Regions from separate parts of the Streptomyces sp. NPDC012508 genome, predicted to be linked through region 2. Evidence: riboswitches for the same ligand, from Rfam matches in the RefSeq annotation. Region 2 holds a riboswitch; the other holds the start of a gene.
The links. A riboswitch is a leader RNA that binds a small molecule or an ion and turns the genes downstream of it on or off. The one in region 2 is predicted to bind cobalamin.
Positions count from the first base shown of each region.

Region 1: linked by a shared signal. The riboswitch ahead of cobN (cobaltochelatase subunit CobN) and the one ahead of ACFY8U_RS35105 (energy-coupling factor ABC transporter permease) in region 2 are both predicted to bind cobalamin.

Region 1 covers NZ_JBIBEO010000004.1:424,008-431,508, reverse strand. Annotated here, with positions in the region: gene cobN (cobaltochelatase subunit CobN) at 1-2,394, opposite strand, end outside; cobalamin riboswitch at 2,433-2,566, opposite strand; gene ACFY8U_RS16220 (cobalamin biosynthesis protein CobG) at 2,625-4,070, shown strand; gene ACFY8U_RS16215 (precorrin-8X methylmutase) at 4,085-4,720, shown strand; gene ACFY8U_RS16210 (precorrin-2 C(20)-methyltransferase) at 4,717-6,225, shown strand; gene ACFY8U_RS16205 (cobalt-precorrin-6A reductase) at 6,485-7,261, opposite strand; gene ACFY8U_RS16200 (cobalt-precorrin-5B (C(1))-methyltransferase) at 7,274-7,501, shown strand, end outside.
Region 2 covers NZ_JBIBEO010000013.1:32,529-40,029, reverse strand. Annotated here, with positions in the region: gene ACFY8U_RS35125 (FAD-dependent oxidoreductase) at 1-1,836, opposite strand, end outside; gene ACFY8U_RS35120 (ATP-binding cassette domain-containing protein) at 2,014-2,853, opposite strand; gene cbiQ (cobalt ECF transporter T component CbiQ) at 2,850-3,599, opposite strand; gene ACFY8U_RS35110 (energy-coupling factor ABC transporter substrate-binding protein) at 3,606-3,947, opposite strand; gene ACFY8U_RS35105 (energy-coupling factor ABC transporter permease) at 3,947-4,645, opposite strand; cobalamin riboswitch at 4,674-4,898, opposite strand; gene ACFY8U_RS35100 (PTS-dependent dihydroxyacetone kinase phosphotransferase subunit DhaM) at 4,985-5,407, opposite strand; gene dhaL (dihydroxyacetone kinase subunit DhaL) at 5,404-6,018, opposite strand; gene dhaK (dihydroxyacetone kinase subunit DhaK) at 6,025-7,017, opposite strand; gene ACFY8U_RS35085 (hypothetical protein) at 7,464-7,501, shown strand, end outside.

The sequences.
Region 1 (7,501 bases), on a different contig from region 2:
GCGCAGCGGTGACCCGGAGGGGCCGGCCGGGACGAAGCCGCCGTTCAACGCGTGCACGGCGTGCGCGAGTTCGTCGGTCGTGGCGGCGAGCCGCGGCACGACCTGCTCGCAGGCGAAGCGCAGCACGGCGGCGACGTCGGGACCGTACGCCTCGGCCACCGCCGGGACCGCGTCCACGGACCAGTCCGCCGCCTCCATCGCCTCGACCAGCTCGCGCGCCGTCGCCTCCGCCTCGTCGGCGGTGGTCCGGGTCGCGGCGGACTCGTCCAGACCCAGGGCCTCACGGAGACCCGGCAGGGCCTGCGTACCGCCCCAGATCTGCCGGGCGCGCAGGATCGAGAGGACCAGGTTCACGCGCTCGGGGCCGGTCGGGGCACCGCCGAGCACATGCAGACCGTCCCTGATCTGCGCGTCCTTGACCTCGCACAGCCAGCCGTCGACATGCAGCAGGAAATCGTCGAAGCCGTCGTCCTCCGGACGGTCCTCGAGTCCCAGGTCGTGGTCGAGCTTCGCCGCCTGGATCAGCGTCCAGATCTGCGCGCGGATCGCCGGCAGCTTGGACGGGTCCATGGAGGAGATCTGCGCGTACTCGTCGAGCAGCTGCTCCAGGCGCGCGATGTCGCCGTACGAGTCGGCGCGCGCCATCGGCGGCACCAGGTGGTCGACCAGGGTCGCGTGCACGCGCCGCTTGGCCTGCGTGCCCTCGCCCGGGTCGTTGACCAGGAACGGGTAGACCAGGGGGATGTCGCCGAGCGCCGCGTCCGGGCCGCAGGCGGCGGACAGGCCCGCGTTCTTGCCGGGCAGCCACTCCAGGTTGCCGTGCTTGCCGAGGTGGACCATCGCGTCCGCGCCGAAGCCGCCGTCCTCGGCGCGCGCCGCGATCCAGCGGTAGGCGGCCAGGTAGTGGTGGGACGGCGGGAGATCGGGGTCGTGGTAGATCGCAATCGGGTTCTCGCCGAAGCCGCGCGGCGGCTGGATGAGGATCAGCAGGTTCCCGCGCCGCAGGGCGGCGAGGACGATGTCGCCCTCGGGGTTGCGGGACCGGTCGAGGAACATCTCGCCCGGCGCCGGGCCCCAGTGCTCCTCGACGGCCTCCCGCAGCTCGGCCGGGAGCGTCGCGTACCAGCGCTTGTAGTCGGCGGCCGGGATACGGACGGGGTTGCGGGCGAGCTGCTCCTCCGTCAGCCAGTCCTGGTCGTGGCCGCCCGCCTCGATCAGGGCGTAGATCAGCTCGTCGCCGTCGCCCGAGACCAGGCCCGGGATCTCCTCGACGGGGCCGAAGTCGTACCCCTCCTCGCGCAGGCGGCGCAGGAGCGCGACGGCGGAGGCGGGGGTGTCGAGGCCGACCGCGTTGCCGATCCGGGAGTGCTTGGTCGGGTACGCGGAGAGGACCAGGGCGAGCTTCTTCCCGGCGTTCGGGATGTGGCGCAGCCGGGCGTGCCGTACCGCGATCCCGGCGACGCGCGCGGCGCGCTCGGTGTCGGCGACATAGGCCGGGAGGCCGTCCTCGTCGATCTCCTTGAAGGAGAACGGGACGGTGATGAGCCGGCCGTCGAACTCGGGCACGGCGACCTGGCTCGCGGCGTCCAGCGGGGAGAGACCCTCGTCGTTCTCCTCCCAGGCCGCGCGCGAGCCGGTGAGGCAGAGCGCCTGCAGGATCGGTACGTCGAGGGCGGCGAGCGCGCCCGCGTCCCACGCCTCCTCGTCGCCGCCGGCCTGCGCCTCGGCGGGCTTGGTGCCGCCGGCCGCGAGGACCGTGGTGACGATCGCGTCGGCCGCGCGCAGGGTGTCGAGCAGCTCCGGCTCGGGGGCGCGCAGGGAGGCGACGTAGAGCGGCAGGGCGCGGGCGCCCTGGTCCTCGATCGCCTCGCAGAGCGAGTCGACGAAGGCGGTGTTCCCGCTCATGTGGTGGGCGCGGTAGTAGAGCACGGCGACCGTCGGGCCGTCGGTCGTCCGGGGCGTGCGCTCCAGCGGGCCCCAGGTGGGCGCGGCGGCCGGGGCGTCGAAGCCGTGGCCGGTGAGCAGCACGGTGTCGGAGAGGAAGCGCGCCAGCTGCTCCAGGTTGGCGGGGCCGCCGTGCGCCAGGTAGGCGTGCGCCTCGGTGGCGACGCCGACGGGGACGGTGGAGGCCTCCATCAGCTGGGCGTCGGGGGCCTGTTCGCCGGAGAGCACGACCAGCGGCTTCTCCGCCGTCCGCAGGGCCTCGAGGCCCTCCTCCCAGGCACGCAGACCGCCGAGGAGCCGTACGAGAACGAGGTCGACGTCGTCCAGCAGCCCGGGCAGATCGTCCAGGGCGAGACGGGAGGGGTTGGCGAACCGGTACGCGACGGGGCCGCCGGCCGCGCGGGCGCTGAGCAGGTCGGTGTCGGAGTGCGACAGCAACAGAATTCGCATGCGTGCGCAGGCCTTCCTCGGGGTTGTCCGCGCCCCGGGTGGTCGTATGGACGGCGGGAGTTCCTGACTCACCCGGCCCCTTCCGGGGCCTGGCTCACAGTGGCGGGACCGCGCCGGATTCTCACCGGGCTTCCTCCCCGGGGTCCTGGGACCCCATGCCGTTCTGCATAGTAGATCGTGCGCACGGCGGGGAGGGGTCGTCCCCAGGGGTCGCCCGGAATCACGTGGGTATGCTCGCGGCCATGTCGCCCACCCCACCCACAACGCCCAACCGGGGCGAACCTCTCATACGGGACCGCGGCGACGCCTGCCCCGGCGCGCTGCGCCTGCACCCCGCCGACGACGGCGGTCTCGCCCGACTGCGCCTGCCCGCAGGCTTGTTGACGCCACGTCAGATCGACGTCCTGGCGTCGGCGGCGGAGTCTCTGGGCGACGGCCGGGTTACGGTCACGTCCCGGGGGAACGTGGAGCTGCGGGGCCTCGGCGAGGGCTGCGGCGCGGAACTCGCGGACCGCCTGACGGAAGCGGGCCTTCTCCCCTCGGACACCCACGAACGCGTCCGCAACATCGTCGCCTCGCCGACGGCCGGACTGGACGGACTCGGCCACGCGGACGTGCAGTTGTGGGCCCGCGAGCTGGACGCGCTGCTGTGCGCGGAGCCCTGGACGGCTGCCCTGTCGGGCCGCTTCCTCTTCGCCCTGGACGACGGCCGCGGTGACGTGGCCGGTCTCGGGGGAGATGTGACCTTGATCGCAGCAGGACCCTGGGCGGACGAAGCCCGGGTCACGGGCGGCAGCCGACCGCCCGGCGGAGCGCGGGCCTCGGCGGGGGGCTTGGTCGGCGCGGTCCCGCGCGCGGCCGACGCCCTGCTGTACGTCGGCGGGCAGGCGTTCCGCGTCGCGGGCGCCGACGCGCCGCGAGCGGCGCTCGCCGCGGCCGACGCGTTCCTGCGGGCCGCGCAAGCGGCCGGGAACGGCGCGTGGCGTGTGAAGGAGCTGCCGGGCGCCGGCGCGACGGGCGCGGAGGCCATCGACGCCGCCGACGCGAAAAAGCTGCCGGGCCTCCGACCCGCGGACTCCCCGGGCGCGGGCGCCGGAACGACCGACGCGCCGGGCGCCGGGGCCGGCCTCCTCGACCTCGCCGCCGCGCTCGCGCGGGCCGGGGTCGACGCCCGTCCCGTCGTCCCCGCGCCGCCGCTGCCGCACGGCGCGCCGCCCGCGCCCGGGCTCCTCGGCAGCGACGCGCTGCACGTCCTCGCGCCCCTCGGGCGGCTGACCGTCGCCCAACTGCGCGCGCTGCTGCCCGCCGACGAGGTGCGGCTCACGCCCTGGCGCGGGGCCGTCGTCGTCGGGTCCCCCAGCACACGGCTTCCCGAGCTGGACGCGGCCGGGCTGATCACCCGACCCGACGACCCCCGGGTCGGCGTCGGCGCCTGCACCGGGCGGCCCGGCTGTGCCAAGTCCCTCGCCGACGTCCGCGCGGACGCCGTTCCCGGCGCGCCCGGCGTCCCCGTCCACTTCTCCGGGTGCGAGCGCCGCTGCGGCCACCCCCAAGGCGCCCCCGGCACCTGGGTCGACGTCGTCGCCACCGCCGAGGGCACCTACCTCGTGGACGGCCGCCCCACCCCCCGTAACTCCCTGACCGAAGCAGTCGCAACGGCCCGCACAACGAGATGAGCGAGAACGACACGATGTTCGCCTACGAGAAGGACGGCGCGGAGATCTACCGCCAGTCCTTTGCCACGATCCGCGCCGAGGCGGACCTCGCGGATCTGCCCGCCGACGTCGCCACGGTCGCCGTCCGCATGATCCACGCCTGCGGCATGACCGACCTCGTCCGCGACCTCGCCTACTCCCCGCAGGTCGTCTCCCGCGCCCGCGCCGCCCTGCGCGCCGGCGCACCCGTCCTCTGCGACGCGCAGATGGTCGCCAGCGGTGTGACCCGCAAGCGGCTGCCCGCCGACAACGACGTGGTCTGCACGCTCTCCGACCCGTCCGTGCCCGCACTCGCCGCCGAGCTCGGCACCACCCGCAGCGCCGCCGCGCTCGAACTCTGGCGCGACCGCCTCGAAGGCTCCGTCGTCGCCATCGGCAACGCGCCCACCGCCCTCTTCCACCTCCTGGAGATGATCGAGAAGGGCGCCGGCCGCCCGGCCGCCGTCCTCGGCATCCCCGTCGGCTTCATCGGCGCCGCCGAGTCCAAGGACGCGCTGGCCGCCCAGACCCTGGGCCTCGACTACCTCGTCGTACGGGGCCGGCGCGGCGGCAGCGCCATGACCGCCGCCGCGATCAACGCCCTCGCGACCGAAGCGGAGATCCAGGCATGAGCGCCGACGCCCCCGGCAAGCTGTACGGCGTCGGCCTCGGCCCCGGCGACCCGAACCTGATGACGCTGGCGGCCGTGAAGGCCATCGCCTCGGCCGACGTGATCGCGTACCACTCCGCCCGCCACGGCCGCTCCATCGCGCGCTCGATCGCGGCCGAGCACCTCCGCGAGGACCACATCGAGGAGCGGCTTATGTACCCGCTCACGGTGGAGACCACGGACCACCCCGGCGGCTACCGGGGCGCGCTCGACGACTTCTACGAGGAGGCGTCCGCCCGCCTCGCCGCCCACCTGGACGCCGGCCGCACGGTGGCCGTGCTCGCCGAGGGCGACCCGCTCTTCTACGGCTCGTACCAGCACATGCACAAGCGCCTCGCGGACCGCTACGACACCACCGTCATCCCCGGTGTCACCTCCGTCAGCGCCGCCGCCGCCCGGCTCGGGGAGCCGCTGTGCGAGGCGGAGGAGGTCCTGACGATCATTCCCGGCACGCTGCCGGAGGACGAGCTGACGGCACGGCTCGCGGGCACGGACTCGGCGGTCGTGATGAAGCTCGGCCGCACGTTCCCCACCGTGCGGCGCGCCCTGGAGCGGGCGGGCCGGCTGGAGGACGCGCGCTACGTGGAGCGGGCGTTCATGGCGGGCGAGCGGACGGAGATCCTCGCCGAGGTCGACGCGGAGACGGTGCCGTACTTCTCGGTGGCCGTGCTGCCCTCCCGTATCGACGCCGTCACCCCCGAGTCCCGGGAGACCGGCGGCGAGGTCGTGGTCGTCGGCACGGGTCCGGCGGGCGCGCCCTGGCTGACCCCGGAGTCGCGCGGCGCACTGGTCAACGCCGACGACCTGGTCGGCTACACCACGTACCTCGACCGGGTCCCGGCGCTGCGCCCCGGCCAGCTCCGGCACGGTTCGGACAACAAGGTCGAGTCCGAGCGCGCCGAGTTCGCCCTCGACCTGGCCCGGCGCGGGCGCCGGGTCGCGGTCGTCTCGGGCGGCGACCCGGGCGTCTTCGCGATGGCGACGGCGGTCCTCGAGGTGGCGTCGGAGGGGCGGTACGCGGACGTTCCGGTACGGGTCCTCCCGGGTGTGACGGCCGCGAATGCGGCGGCGGCCGCGGCGGGCGCCCCGCTGGGCCACGACTACGCGACCATCTCCCTCTCCGACCGCCTCAAGCCCTGGGACGTCATCGCGGCGCGGCTGCGCGCGGCGGCCTCGGCGGACCTGGTCCTGGCGCTCTACAACCCGGGCTCGAAGTCCCGTACGCACCAGGTGGCGGCGGCCCGTGAACTGCTCCTCGAACTCCGCTCGCCCGAGACCCCGGTGGTCGTCGCGCGGGACGTCGGCGGACCGGAGCAGTCGGTACGGGTGGTGACGCTGAAGACCCTGGAGCCGTCCGAGGTCGACATGCGGACACTGCTGCTCATCGGCTCGTCGCAGACGCGCGCGGTCGAGCGCGGCGACGGCCGCACGATCACCTGGACGCCGCGACGGTATCCGGAGGCGTGACCGCGGCCGTCGGCCTGACCGCGGCCGCCGCGACGAGGCGGGCGAGGGCGGCGGTCTTTCCGCCGCCCTCCTCGGCGCTGTACGCGTGCACGACCAGACCCGGCTCTCCGGGCGCGGCGGGCACATCAGGACCGCGCCGCTGCCCCAGATCCGGCGGAACTCCGCGCTGCCCGTGGACGGTTCGTCGAACGGCCGCCGGGGCCCGGCGGCTGTCGCGACGCCGACGGGGGCGCGGGGTCGGAAGGCGAGGCGGACCGCGTCAGGCGCCCGCCCGCCCCCGTACCCAGGCGGCGGCCTCCTCGACCGTCGTCGCCACCCGGACGCCCTCCGGGACGGGCGGGCGGCGGACGACGACCACCGGGACGCCCGCCTCTCGGGCGGCCTGGAGCTTGGGGGCCGTCGCCGCGCCGCCGCTGTCCTTGGTGACGAGGACGTCGACGGCGTGGCGGGCGAGCAGCTCCCGTTCTCCCTCCAGGGTGAACGGTCCCCGGTCCAGGAGGACTTCGGTGCGGGCCGGCATCGGCGGCTCGGGGGCGTCCACCGACCGTACGAGGAACCACTGCGGGCAGTCGGCGAACGCTGCGAGCCCCATCCGGCCGGTCGTCAGGAACACCCTCCCCCAAGGACTTCGTCCCGGGAGGTGCCCCCGCCCCAGCCCGTTCAGGGTCCGGGCCGCCTCCTCCAGGGAGGCGACCTGGTGCCAGTCGTCCCCGGCCGCCGGGACCCAGCCGGGGCGGCGCAGGGCGAGCAGGGGAACATGGGCGGTGGCGGCCGCCCGGGCCGCGTTGAAGCTGATGTTCTCCGCGAAGGGATGGGTGGCGTCGATGAGCGCGTCCACGGCGTGCGCGCGGACCCACTCCACGAGCCCCTCGACGCCGCCGAAGCCGCCGATCCGGACCTCCCCGGCCGGCAGCCGGGGGGCGGCGACCCGTCCGGCGAGCGAGCTGGTGACCCGTACGGTCGCGGCGCCTGGCTCCTGGAGGCGCGCGGCGAGGGCGCGGGACTCGGTGGTCCCCCCGAGAATGAGTACGTGCACGGGAGCCCTTTCATGAGCGTGAGCGCAGGCGGCGGGCGCGACGCCCAACTCAAGCACACCGGTCTGCGCCCCGGCTGGACGACCGGGGCGTGCGCGACGGCGGCCACGACGGCCGCGTACACGGCCCTCCTGACGGGCGACTTCCCCGACCCTGTGACGATCACGCTGCCGAAGGGCGGGCGCCCGGCGTTCGCGCTCGCGGCCGAGGAGCTGACGGCGGGCCACGCCATGGCGGCGGTC
Region 2 (7,501 bases):
GCCGTCGACGGTGATGTGCAGGCCGTCGTCGTCGATCCGCTCGTACGTCGCGCCCGCGACCATGGTGACGCCGCGGTGCTTCATCTCGGCGCGGTGGATCCAGCCGGTGGTCTTGCCGAGGCCCGCGCCGACCTTGGTGGTCTTGCGCTGGAGCAGATGCACCTGGCGCGGAGGCCGGGGCCGCTCGGGGGCGCGCAGACCGCCGCGCGTCTCGTAGGAGGTGTCCACGCCCCACTGCTTGAAGTACGTCTCGGGGTCCTGGCTCGCGCCCTCGCCGCCGTCGGTGAGGAACTCCGCGACGTCGAATCCGATGCCGCCCGCGCCGACGATCGCGACGCGCTCGCCGACCTCGGCGCCGTCGCGCAGGACGTCCAGATAGCTGAGGACGCTCGGGTGGTCGACGCCCTCGATCTCCGGGGTGCGCGGCGTGACTCCGGTGGCGACGACGACCTCGTCGTATCCGTCCAGGTCGCCCGCCGTGACCGTGGTGTTGAGCCGGACGTCGACACCGCGCTCGGCGAGCTGCGTACGGAAGTACCGCAGCGTCTCGTCGAACTCCTCCTTGCCGGGGACCCGCTTGGCGATGTTCAGCTGGCCGCCGATCTCGCCCGCCGCGTCGAACAGGGTGACGGAGTGGCCGCGTTCGGCGGCCGCGACGGAGAACGCGAGTCCGGCCGGGCCCGCTCCGACGACGGCGAGCCGCTTGGCGAGCCGGGTGGGGGAGAGGACGAGTTCCGTCTCGTGGCAGGCGCGCGGGTTCACCAGGCAGGAGGTGATCTTCAGGCTGAAGGTGTGGTCCAGGCAGGCCTGGTTGCAGCCGATGCAGGTGTTGATGGTGTCGGCGCGGTCCGCGGCGGCCTTGGCCACGAAGTCCGGGTCGGCGAGGAAGGGGCGGGCCATGGAGACGATGTCGGCGCGGCCCTCGGCGAGGATCTGCTCGGCGACCTCGGGGGTGTTGATGCGGTTGCTGGTGACGAGGGGGATGTTCACCGAGCCCATGAGCTTCTTGGTGACCCAGGTGTACGCGCCCCGCGGGACGGAGGTCGCGATGGTGGGGATGCGGGCCTCGTGCCAGCCGATGCCGGTGTTGATGATGGTCGCGCCGGCGGCCTCGATCTCCTTCGCGAGGGAGACGACCTCCTCCAGCGTCGAACCGCCCGGGACCAGGTCCAGCATCGAGAGGCGGTAGATGACGATGAAGTCCTCGCCGACCCGCTCGCGGATCCGGCGGACGATCTCCAGCGGGAAGCGGACCCGGTTCTCGTAGCTGCCGCCCCAGCGGTCGGTGCGGTGGTTGGTGGCCGCCGCGATGAACTCGTTGATGAGGTAGCCCTCGGAGCCCATGACCTCGACGCCGTCGTACCCGGCGGCCCTGGCGAGCTCGGCGCAGCGGGCGTAGTCCTCGACGGTCTGCTCGACCTCGGCGTCGGTGAGCTCGTTCGGTACGAAGGGGCTGATCGGCGCCTGGATCGCGCTGGGTGCGACGAGCTCGGGGTGGTAGGCGTACCGGCCGAAGTGGAGGATCTGCATCGCGATCCGCCCGCCCTCGCCGTGCACGGCGTCGGTGATGAGCTTGTGCTCGGCCACCTCGTCCTCGGTGCTGAGCTTGGCGCCGCCGTCCCAGGGACGGCCGGCCTCGTTGGGCGCGATGCCGCCGGTCACGATGAGTCCGACCCCGCCGCGGGCGCGCTCGGCGTAGAAGGCGGCCATGCGCTCGAAGCCGTTCTCGGTCTCTTCGAGGCCGACGTGCATGGAACCCATGAGCACCCGGTTGGGCAGGGTGGTGAACCCGAGGTCGAGCGGGCTCAGCAGATGCGGGTAGGGGGTCGAGCTCATGGGGCGCCTCCTCGCGCGGTGTCGTCATGACTGTTGTAGACGAGCCGAGGGGGCTTGTGCAACAAGTTGCATAAAGGTGGGGAAGTGATCTGCACGACGTCACGACACGCCACGGCCCCCGGCGGGGGTCCGCCGGGGGCCGTGGTGGGCTTGGTGGGAGTGGATCACCGCGGCCCGTCAGGGCGTCGTGACCCAGCTGTCCAGGTCCTCCGCCGTGCGCGGGCCCTCCGCGTCCGGGGCGAGCAGGCCGTGCGTGCGCAGCAGCCGTGTCACGGCCATGCCCCAGGGACGGCGCAGCCGCGCCGCCGCGAGCAGCGCGTCGTCGGCGAGCAGCTCCTCGACGGGGCCCGTCCGCAGCCCCGCCGGGGACAGGACGGCGGCCTCGTCCGCCCAGCGCAGCGCCAGGTCGACGTCGTGGGTCGCCATCACGACCGTCGTGCCCGACTCCCGCAGCCGGCCGAGCACCTCCAGGAGCCGCTCCTGTCCGTGCGGATCGAGCCCGGCCGTCGGCTCGTCCATGATGAGGACCCGGGGGCGCATCGCCACGGCGCCCGCGATCGCGGCCCGCTTCCGCTGTCCGTACGAGAGCAGATGGGTCGGCCGGTCCTCCAGCGCGACGATGTCCAGCGCCTCCAGCGCCTCGCGGACCCGGAGCCGAACCTCCTCCTCCGGCAGCCCCAGATTCATCGGGCCGAACGACACGTCCTGCCCGACCGACGCGGCGAAGAGCTGGTCGTCCGGGTCCTGGACGACCAGCTGCACCGTCGTACGCAGCCGGGTCAGCCCCTTCCGGTCGTACGACACGTCCTCGCCGTCCAGCCGGAGCGCGCCGCTTCCGCAGCGCAGGCCCCCGCTCAGCAGCCGCAGCATCGTCGTCTTGCCGCCGCCGTTGCGGCCGAGGAGCGCCACCGCCCGGCCTTCCGGCACCGCGAAGTCGATGCCGTCGAGGACGACGGGCCCGTCCTCGTACGCGAACGTGGCCTTCACCAGCTCCACGACAGGTGGCGCAGGATTCACGGCAGGGACCTTTCCAGTACGAGAGTGAGGGCGACGAGACCGGCGAGCAGGCCGGCCGTCGACGCGAGGAAGCGGCCCGAGACCGCCGCCTCAGGCACCAGGACCCGCAGCGTCCCGTCGTAACCCCGACCGGCCAGGCCCGTCTGCAGGCGCTGCGCCCGGTCGAAGGCGCGGACGAACGCCGTCGCGCCCAGCCCGGCGAGGGAACGCCAGGTCGCCGCGCGCGTGGTCAGTCCCAGCCGGGCCGCCTGCGCCTGCCGGATTTTGGATATCGCATCCAGAAGAAGAAAACTGATCCTGTACATCACCAGGGCCACGTCCACCACGGGCGCCGGCACCCCGGCCCGCACCAGGCGGGGCAGTACGTCGGACACGGGCGTCGTGAAGGCGAACAGCAGCACGCCCAGCGACGCGGACGAGGTCCGCAGCAACAACTCACCCGCGTGAACGGGACCGTCGTGCGCGAGCGCCACCATGCCGCGGTCCCCGCCCACCTCGAAGAGCAGCGGGATCGCCCCCGTCACACAGAAGCCCAGAGGGATACGGAACGCGCGCCACAGCTGACGCCCCGGCACCCCGGCCGGCCCGAGGAGGACGGCCAGGGTGGCCGCCGCGACCAGGACGGCACCGGGCCACGGCGGCAGGCACACCGCGCAGAGCGTCAGACCGAAGCCGAGCACGGCTTTCTCGCACGGGTGGCGGCGGCGCCAGCGACTGCTGTGCGCCGCCGCGTCGATCGGCAGCACCGGCGGCTACTCGCCGACGGACGCCGACCGCAGCGCCTTCGCGTCGGCGCGGGCCTCGCCCTGCTTGCGGCCCTTGTGCAGACCGAAGTAGTACGCGAGCACCCCGGCGCCGATGGCGGCCTGCAGGGCGAAGAGCGCCGACTCGATCTCACCGGAAGCGGGCTCGTACAGCGGGGAGAACCACGGCTCGTAGTCGGGATCGATCTCCGAGATCGCCGTCTCGGCCTCGGCGTCGGCGCCCGTGAACGGCTCCTCCTTGTGGTCGCCGAGCCCCAGGACCAGCGGGAGCACGGCCAGCGCCGCGACGACGAGCAGCAGCAGCGTGTTGATCTTCGCGTTCCGGCTCATCAGGCGCTCGCCTCCGCGTTCTCGTTCTTCTTCCGGGACGGGAGCAGGATGCCGAGGCGGGTCAGGTCCGCCTTGCTGGACTGCGTGAGCAGCCGCATGACGAGTACCGTCAGCAGACCTTCACTGACGGCGAGCGGCAGCTGCGTGACGGCGAAGATCCCGCCGAACTTGGCCAGCGCACCCAGCACACCGCTGCCCGGGTCCGGGAAGGCCAGCGCGAGCTGGACGCTGGTCACGCAGTACGTCGACAGGTCGGCGACGAACGCCCCGAAGAACACGCTCACCATGAGCGGCACGTCGAAGCGGCGCAGCAGCCAGTACGTACCGAAACCGGCCCACGGCCCGACGATCGCCATGGAGAAGACGTTGGCGCCGAGTGTGGTGAGCCCGCCGTGGGCGAGCAGCAGCGCCTGGAACAGCAGCGTGATCGTGCCAAGGACCGCCATCACGGGCGGACGGAACAGGATCGCGCCCAGTCCCGTCCCGGTCGGGTGCGAGCAACTGCCCGTCACCGACGGAATCTTGAGCGCGGACAGAACGAAGGTGAACGCACCGGACGCACCGAGCAGCAGGGTGGACTCGGGGTTGGCCTTGACCTCACGGGTCAGGGCGCGGACACCGTGGACGACAAAGGGAGCGGACGCGACGCCCCAGGCGGCCGCGTGCACAGGGGGCAGATACCCCTCGGCTATATGCATGGTTGGGAGACCCTCTCCAGCACCTCGTGGATGGACAACGCACCCTGGCCGGTCTCCTGGCTGACGGGTCATGCCGCCGCGGCTCCGCCTTCCCACACCTCCGCGGTCTCCCGCGGCGGTCCAGTGGCTTCCCCGGAGGGATGGAGCCGGACTTCCCGATCACAGTGGCGAGGGCCGCACCGGTACCGCACCGGTTTCCCGTACACCAAGGCGCTGTGACATTAGTGGGTTGACCAGGTACATCACAACACGGGTGCTCCCGGGGACGGTGTGTGACGGATCTCCCGCGCGCCCCACGCACCCCTGTCGGCCCCCTGCGCACGCCTCCCGCGCCCCGCCTCACACCTTCCGGTACGTGTACGCCTCCGAGGCCGCTGCCACCACCGCGTCCAGGTCCCCGCCGGCGCTCGCCGTGACGAGGGCGGCGACGGCGCCCTCGACGAACGGTGCGTCCACGAGGCGCGAACCCTCCGGCAGCTCGTCCTCCTCGGCGAGGAGCGCCTTGACGGTGAGGACGGCACTGCCGAGGTCGACGAGGAGGGCCACTCCGGCGCCCCCGTCGACCGCCTTCGCCGCCTCGACGATCCGCTCGGAACTCGTGCCGAGACCCCCGCCGGGAGCGCCCCCGGCCGCGGCGACGGGCGCGGTCGGCCCACCGCCCGCGAGCCCCTGGGCCAGCACGGCGACGGCGTCGGCCACGGCCGCGCTGTGCGAGACCAGCACGATGCCCACCGTTCCCGCCACGCCCACCTGACCGGTCACGCGGCAGCCACCTCCGCAAGGGCGGCGATCAGCAGGGCCGACGAGGTGGCCCCGGGATCCTGATGCCCGATGGAACGTTCGCCCAGATAGCTCGCCCTGCCCTTGCGCGCCTGGAGGGGTACGGTCGCGAGGGCGCCGCGCTCGGCCGCGTCCCGGGCGGCGGCGAAGGAGTCACCGAGCGCCTCGGCCGCCGGAACGAGCGCGTCCAGCATGGTCTTGTCCCCGACCTGGGCTCCGCCGAGCTGCCCGACGGCGGCGACCCCGGCGGCCAGGGCCGCGGCCAGGTCCTCCCGCGTCACCGAAGGGGCATCGCCGAGCGCCTTGCCGGTCCGTCGCAACAGCGTCCCGTACAGCGGCCCGGACGCGCCCCCCACGGTGGAGATCAACTGCCGCCCCGCGGCGACGAGTACGGCTCCCGGGGTCTCGGGCGACTCCTTCTCCAGCACGTCGGCCACGGCGGCGAACCCCCGCTTCAGATTGGCCCCGTGGTCCGCGTCGCCGATCGCCGAGTCGAGCTCGGTGAGGCGCTCGGCCTCACGGTCGATCACGGCCGCGGCCGAGGTCAGCCAACGACGGAAGAACGCGGCGTCGCACTCGCTCACTTCGGGCATCCCCTCTCACCGGCCCCAGCGCAGCGCCGGAGTCTGCACGGGCGCGTCCCAGAGCCGCAGCAGCTCCTCGTCGGCCTCGCAGAGCGTCACCGAGCAGCCGGCCATGTCGAGCGAGGTCACATAGTTGCCGACCAGCGTGCGGGCGACCGGGACCCCGCGCTCGCTCAGCACGCGCTGCACCTCGGCGTTGAACCCGTACAGTTCGAGCAGCGGCGTCGCGCCCATCCCGTTCACGAGGGCGAGGACCGGTCCGGACGGCCGCAGGTCCTCCAGTACGGCGTCGACGGCCACGTCCGCGATCTCTCCCGAAGTCATCATGGGCCGCCGCTCACGCCCCGGCTCCCCATGGATGCCGATACCCAACTCCAGCTTGCCCTCGGGAAGTTCGAACGTGGGGCTGCCCTTCGCTGGTGTGGTGCAGGCGCTCAGCGCCACACCGAAACTCCGTGACCGCTCGTTCACCCGGCGCGCGACGGCCTCCACCCGCTCCAGCGGCGCACCCTCCTCGGCAGCCGCCCCGGCGATCTTCTCCACGAAGAGCGTCGCCCCGGTCCCGCGCCGCCCGGCGGTGTACAGACTGTCCGTCACCGCCACGTCGTCGTCGACGAGCACCTTGGCGATCTGGATGCCCTCGTCCTCCGCGAGCTCGGCGGCCATCTCGAAGTTGAGCACGTCACCGGTGTAGTTCTTGACGACGAACAGCACGCCGGCCCCGCTGTCGACGGCGGCGGCGGCGCGCACCATCTGGTCGGGCACGGGCGACGTGAACACCTCCCCGGGGCACGCGGCCGCCAGCATCCCGGGCCCGACGAACCCCCCGTGCAAGGGCTCATGCCCCGACCCGCCCCCGGACACCAGCCCCACCTTCCCGGCGACGGGCGCGTCGCGGCGCAGGACGACACGGTTCTCGACATCGACGGTGAGCTCGGGATGCGCGGCGGCCATCCCGCGCAGCGCATCGGCGACGACGGTCTCCGGGACGTTGATGAGCATCCTCATGGGTACCTCCTGGTGAGAGTGACAGGCGATCCGCTGAGCAGGGTTTTCGCAGGTCAGAGCGGGCGAGACCGGTTGTTGATCTTGGCGGTTCGCGGCGTCCGGCGGCGGTCCCGGGCGGTACCGATGCTGACCTGTTGCTGACTTTCCTGACTGCCCGTCAGGGATGGGTTGGGCTGGGCGGTCTTTGCACTTGTGCATGATGGCGCAATTATCGGCATGGGAGTGCGGTTGCGCACCGGTGCGTCGAGGCCGCAGGTGCCCGATCCCGTGTCGGCAGGCTTCGTGCGGCGCCTCGGGGCTCGGCCGTGGCCAACTGGACAGCGAGTGTCCGCGTGGAGAGCGTGCTCGAAACGCAGGCCACGGAAGGGGCGGCGGGTAATACAGTTCTTGGCCGTGGACTCCCCGGATGAGGAGTCCGTTGCGGCGTCCTGGGGAAGTGATGCGCGATGGGGCTGTCGGGCGGGACGGCGGACAAAGCGGGCAA